2 regions of the Ideonella alba genome follow, and region 1 is predicted to be linked to the other one. Evidence: predicted binding sites of a transcription regulator. Region 1 holds the regulator's gene; the other holds the start of a gene.
The links. The regulator HrcA, encoded in region 1, represses chaperone genes, less so after heat shock. The targets are predictions, from matches to a motif close to TTAGCACTCNNNNNNNNNGAGTGCTAA.

Region 2: rpoH (RNA polymerase sigma factor RpoH) is a predicted target of HrcA. The motif match lies at 1,503-1,529, and genes of this name have one in related genera.

The regions. Positions count from the first base shown of each region.
Region 1 covers NZ_JAGQDD010000007.1:144,718-147,921, reverse strand. Annotated here, with positions in the region: gene recN (DNA repair protein RecN) at 1-6, opposite strand, end outside; gene KAK03_RS11850 (NAD kinase) at 28-903, opposite strand; gene hrcA (heat-inducible transcriptional repressor HrcA) at 976-2,007, shown strand; tRNA gene KAK03_RS11840 (tRNA-Ile) at 2,054-2,130, shown strand; gene KAK03_RS11835 (DUF6161 domain-containing protein) at 2,201-3,204, shown strand, end outside.
Region 2 covers NZ_JAGQDD010000004.1:96,430-99,633, forward strand. Annotated here, with positions in the region: gene KAK03_RS08110 (SCO family protein) at 1-485, shown strand, start outside; gene rpoH (RNA polymerase sigma factor RpoH) at 537-1,460, opposite strand; gene KAK03_RS08120 (hypothetical protein) at 1,687-2,838, shown strand; gene KAK03_RS08125 (hypothetical protein) at 2,929-3,204, shown strand, end outside.

The DNA.
Region 1 (3,204 bases):
GAGCATGTGGCCCTCTGGGATTGGTGGCTAGACCACCCCCTCGTACCAGCGCAGCTTGCGGCGCAGCGTGGCGTAATAGCTCCAGCCGCGCGGATGCAGAAAGCGCACCGACTGCGCCGAGCGCCGCACCCGCACCTGGTCGCCGTGCAGCAGGCTGGCCAGGCGCTGGGTGTCAAAGCTGGCGCTGGTGTCGCGGCCGTTGACGATGGTGATTTCCACCTCCTGCGAATCGGGCAGCACGATGGGCCGGTTCGACAGCGTGTGCGAGGCAATCGGCACCAGCACCCAGCCGCCAATCGCCGGGTGGATGATCGGCCCGCCGGCCGACAGCGCATAGGCGGTGGAGCCGGTGGGCGAGGCCAGGATCAGGCCATCGGCGCGCATGTTGGCGACAAATTCGCCGCCAATGTCCACCCGCAGCTCCACCATGCTGGCAAAGGCGCCGCGGCCCACCACCACGTCGTTCAGCGCCAGGCCCTGGAAGATCTGCTCGTCGTCGCGCCAGATGCCGCCTTCGATCATCGAGCGGCGCTCTTCCTCGTAGTCGCCTTCCACGATGGGGCCCAGGGCATCTTCCCAGTCGGTGGCGCGCACGTCGGTGATGAAGCCCAGCCGGCCCTGGTTGATGCCCACCAGCGGCAGGTTGTAGGCCGCCAGCTCGCGGGCAATGCCCAGCATCGTGCCGTCGCCGCCCACCACCACCGCCAGGTCACAGGCGGCGCCGATCTGCTCGGGCGTGAGCGCGCCGTAGTCGTTCCAGCTGGTGTTGAAGGCGGTATCGCGGTCGACCGACACTTCCAGCCCGCGGCGCGACAGGAATTCGGCGATGCGTTCCAGCATCGGCCGGATGCCCTGGGCCTGGTACTTGCCGATCAGCGCGGCATGGCGGAAACGCACGGTCATGGTGTGGGGAATTACACCACAGGGCCCTTGGCGCAACGGGGCCCCGGTGCCCATGTCCGTACAATGAAAAGCATGCTCGACGAGCGCGCCCGTTCCCTGCTGAAAACCCTGGTCGAACGCTACATTGCCGACGGCCAGCCGGTGGGCTCGCGCACGCTGTCCAAGGCCTCGGGGCTGGAGCTGTCGCCGGCCACCATCCGCAACGTGATGGCCGACCTGGAGGACATGGGCCTGATCGTCAGCCCCCACACCTCCGCCGGCCGCGTGCCCACCGCCCGCGGCTACCGGCTGTTCGTCGACACCATGCTGACGGTCCAGCCGCTGCAACTGGACCAGGCCTCCCCCGACATGGCCGCCGCGCGCGACCAGCTGCACCCCGACCAGCCCCAGCGCGTGATCGCCCAGGCGGCGCACCTGCTGTCCAGCCTGTCCAGCTTCGTGGGCGTGGTGACCGCGCCCAAGAAGAGCAGCGTCTTCCACCACATCGAGTTCCTGCGCCTGGGCGAGCGGCGCGTGCTGGTCATCATGGTGGCGCCCGATGGCGACGTGCAGAACCGCGTCATCTTCACCGCCCACGACCACACGCAAAGCGAATTGGTCGAGGCCACCAACTACCTGAACGCCCACTACGCCGGTCTGGCGATCGACGAAGTGCGCGCCCGCCTGAAGAGCGAGATCGACCAACTGCGCGGCGAGATCGCCACGCTGATGCAGGCCGCGGTGCAGGCCGGCACCGACGCCATCGCCGAGACCCAGGAGCAGGTGGTGGTCAGCGGCGAGCGCAACCTGCTGGGCGTGCAGGACTTCGGCAACGACATGGGCAGCTTGCGCAAGATGTTCGACCTGTTCGAGCAGAAGACCCAGCTGATGCGACTGCTCGACACCTCCAGCCGCGCCGAGGGCGTGCGCATCTTCATCGGCGGCGAAAGCCGCATCGTCCCCTTCGAGGAACTCTCGGTCGTCTCGGCCCCCTACGAGGTGGACGGCCGCATCGTCGGCACCCTGGGCGTCATCGGCCCCACCCGCATGGCCTACGACCGCATGATCCAGATCGTGGACATCACGTCCAAGCTGGTCAGCAACGCCTTGTCGGCGCCGCGTTGAGCGGTGTCGGAAGCAGCCCGTTCCCCTGCCTACAATCGCCCCCTTCGGGCCGCTAGCTCAGTCGGTTAGAGCAGAGGACTCATAATCCTTTGGTCCGGGGTTCGAGCCCCCGGCGGCCTACCACCCCCATCGGCGCGGGATGCGACGAGATTAGGGTGGGCATTTTGACGGTGTGAGAGCAAGGGGAGATCCGATGAGCGCGCAGACCTCAGGAGTGGAGCCGCGTCCCGAACCGCTGTTCGTATTGGACCTCAAGGAAAACGGTGGGCTCTTTGCGCCGTCGAGCCTAGAGGAGATACATAACTGGATCAACCAAGAGATCAACTTTTGGTCCTGGGTCGTAGGTACCCAGGTAGGCGGCAACCATGACCAGGGGTTGAGGCAGGCGCTCAGTCAACTGGACTTGGCCAGGTCAGCGGCCGGACAAGCCTCTCAGTTTAGGGAATTAGACCCCAATCACTATCGGCACGAGGTGGCGCAGTCCTCTGAGCGCTTGAGGGCTGCCTTCTTTCAGTGCCAGTTGCCTCACAGTACGACACCGACCGCCAAACGCATAGAGCTGTATAGGCAAGCAGCTGGTGATCACGCCGCAAGCTTCTTTGCGGCTGTGTTCGTGCCGCCACCGAATGGGCACCACTTTCAACCGCAGTTGCTGATGGCGTGGCGCGGCATGGTGGAGGGCGTGATCGAGCGCTGGGGTTTGCTTGATAGCTCCCCAGAAGCCAGACGGGCTTCCTCTGAGGAGGTGTTCGAAGAATTGCGTGTTCGTGCTCAGGGCATGCTCGACGAGAAGACCCTTGCCTATGACAAGTTGCACCGCGAGTACAGTGAACTAGCCGCGAGCATCGAAGCCGCGGACCGGCAGCAGAAGGCTGGGTACGACGACGCGCAGACAGAGCGCCAGAGCGATTTCGAGGCACAGCTGGCTGCTCACAAGAAAGAAATGGAGAGCCTGCGGCGGACCTTTCGCGAGGACCTCTCGATGAAGGCTCCTGTGACCTATTGGGAGGCGAAGCGCAGTCAGCACGTGTTCTTCGGTTGGATCACCGGGTTTGTGTCCTTTACTGGACTCGTGGCTGCGGCCATAGGAATGGCATGGCTGGTCCACGACACGCTGCGATCAACAGTCCCGAACGGAGCGCCCGAAACTTGGCGCGTCGGCATGGTCTTGATCATTGGCCTCTTCACCATCTGGGC
Region 2 (3,204 bases), on a different contig from region 1:
ACGCCCGCCACCTCGACCTGAAAGACCCCAGCGGCCAGGAGCGCCACCTGGGCGACTTCAAGGGCAAGGTGGTGGTGGTGTTCTTCGGCTACACCCAGTGTCCGGACGTCTGCCCCACCTCGATGGCCGAGCTGGCCGCCGCCCGGCAGCTGCTGGGCGCCGATGGCGAGCGTGTCCAGGGCATCTTCGTCAGCGTTGATCCCGAGCGCGACACGCCCGAGGTGCTGGGCGCCTATGCCGAGAGCTTCAAGGCCGGCTTCATCGCGCTGCGCGGCACGCCAGAGCAGACGCAGGCCGCGGCAAAGGAGTTCAAGGTCTTCTACGCCAAGGTGCCGGGCAAGACCGAGGGCAGCTACACCGTGGACCACACGGCGGGCTCCTATGTGTTCGATCCCCAGGGCCGCATCCGCGTGTTCAGCCGTTATGGCGCCGGCGCCGAGACGCTGGCCCATGACCTGCGCGTGCTGCTGAAGGAAGCTGCCTGAAACGCCGACGGCCCCGTCGGGGCCGTCGTCACAGCGCGGGGCGGACCCGGGTCAGGCCGCTTCCAGGGCCTTGCGCATCTTCTTCAGCGCCGCCACCTCGATCTGGCGGATGCGCTCGGCGCTGACGCCGTACTCGGCGGCCAGCTCGTGCAGCGTCATGCCGCCGCTGCTGTCGTCGTTGACCTTGAGCCAGCGCTCCTCGACGATGCGGCGGCTGCGCGCATCGAGCTGCTCCAGCGCATGCGCCACGCCGTGGGTCGACAGCGCTTCGCGGCGGCGCGATTCCAGCACGCGGGTGGGCTCCTGGCGCTCGTCGGCCAGGTAGGCGATCGGGGCGACGCTGTCCTCGCGGTCGTCGTCCTGCGGCTCCAGGGCCACGTCGGCGCCGGCCAGCCGGGTCTCCATCTCGACCACGTCCTCGGGGCGCACGTCCAATTCGGCGGCCACGCGCGCGACCTCGTCGGCCGACAGGGCCTGGCGGTAGGTGTCGCCCTCGGCGGCGTCGCTCTTGAGGTGGCGCTTCATCGAGCGCAGGTTGAAGAACAGCTTGCGCTGGGCCTTGGTGGTGGCCACCTTGACCATGCGCCAGTTCTTCAGGATGTACTCGTGGATCTCGGCCTTGATCCAGTGCAGCGCGTAGCTGACCAGGCGCACGCCCTGTTCAGGGTCGAAGCGCTTGACCGCCTTCATCAGGCCGACGTTGCCTTCCTGGATCAGGTCGCCCTGCGGCAGGCCGTAGCCCAGGTACTGGCGCGACACCGCCACCACCAGGCGCAGGTGCGACAGCACCAGGCGGCTGGCGGCCTGCAGGTCGCCCTCGTCGCGCAGCGCGCGGGCGAAGCGGGTTTCCTCTTCCTGCGTCAGCAGCGGCAGCTGGTTGACGGCCGAGATGTAGGCGTCCAGATTGCCGAGCGAGGGCACCAGGGCCCAAGGGTCACGCAGGGCGACGGCGGTGGCAGTGGAGTGCTGGGTCATGGCGAAGTTGGAGAGGCACGAGGCCCGTTGGTTCCAACAATATTAGCACTCTTGGGAAATGAGTGCTAAGTGCGGGTTCGCCTGCGCCGGCGAGCGGCGAGCGGCGGCGCCAGCGTGCTGGAAAGCCCTGAGCAAATTTCTCCTGGAGAACTCTTGAAGATTCTTTGAGAACGGCCTAGAGTGGCTGCCATGCAAGGGCGCACCCGGCGTCCTGGAGGATCTCGCGATGCACACGTCCCCCCTGTCAGCGCTTGGCCGCTGTTTCGGCCTGCGCCAGGCCGCCACCGCGCTGGCGCTGGCCGCCGGCCTGCTGCAGCCCGCCGCACCGGCGCTGGCCAAGCCCTACACCGTGATCGGCGACGGCTGGGTCACCGACCTGTCGGCCGACGGCCGCACCGCCACCGGCCAGCTGTCGGCCGACTTCCAGACCTTCCGCTGGCGCGCCGAGGACGGCCAGGTGCCGCTGGGCCGGGCCACCACCGCGATCGGCCTGTACAGCGGCACGCCGGCGATCTCGGCCGACGGCGAGGTGATCGCCGGCAGCATCCTCGACGACAGCGGCCAGTTCGGCATCCAGGGACGCTGGACGGCGGCCACCGGCTGGCAGGTGCTGGGGCCGCTGCCCCGCGACGCCGGCCAGATGGACCTGGACCAGGCGGGTGTCTACGGCATGTCGGGCAACGGAAAGGTGGTCACCGGCCTGTACTGGCGCGCCGGCAAGAAGGACGGCCTGGCGCACGGCAGCGCCTGGACCGCGCGCAAGGGGGTCAAGGACCAGGGCAGCGGCGGTCGGTCCAGCCGCATCGACGATGCCAACCACGACGGCCGCGTGATGGTGGGCTGGGACGAGCACCTGGAATGGGGCATGCGCCAGGCCGCGGTCTGGATCCACGGCCAGCGCCAGCTGCTGGAACTCAGCGACTGGCCCAGCGAAGCCGCCGCGGTGGACGCGGCCGGCACCCGCATCGTCGGCCAGGCCTGGGACGCCAGCACCGGCGTCGAGTCGGCGATGATGTGGACGGCCGACGGCAGCGGCGCCTGGCAGCGCCAGCTGCTGGGCGTGCTGCCCGGCACCGAATGGGACGGCTCGGCCTATGCGCTGGGCCTGTCCGATGACGGCCAGGTGGTGGTGGGCTTCGGCCGCACCACGTTCAGCCCGCAGTCCTCGGGCTGGGTCTGGACGCCGGCCACCGGGCTGATGGAGGCACGCGCCTTCCTCAGCGCCCAGGGCATTGACCTGCCCAGGCGCTACCAGGTCTTCGAGGTGAGCGCCGTCAGTGGCGATGGCCGCACCCTGGCCCTGGCCACGCTGGACCGGCAGATCCCGGGCAGCTACCGCGCGCTGCTGGTGCGCCTGCCCCGTCCCGCCGCCCGCTGAGCCCCCCTGGAAGCGCTGGATGTATCCGTTTGTACGCCTCGATTGCTGGGGACAATAGGCGGCAGGCGCCAGGCAGAGCGCACCCCACCCATGAATGACCGACTCCCGGACGCCACCACCGTCGTGCAACAGCTGCGAGCCACCCTCGGCCCGCTGATGGATGCGCACGCCGGACGGCCGGCGCGCGGCGTGCGGCTGACCCGTGAGCTGGGCCTGGACAAGAGCCTCGCCAGCCGCCTGGTGCGCGCCTGTGCCAGCGGCAGCGATGGCGAGTTCGTCCACCACCTGCCCTCGCCCACCGGGCTGCGCAAGCTGCTCGACGCCGCCCTGGGTCGTGGCAGCGACACCGCCAGCGCCGCTGCTGCG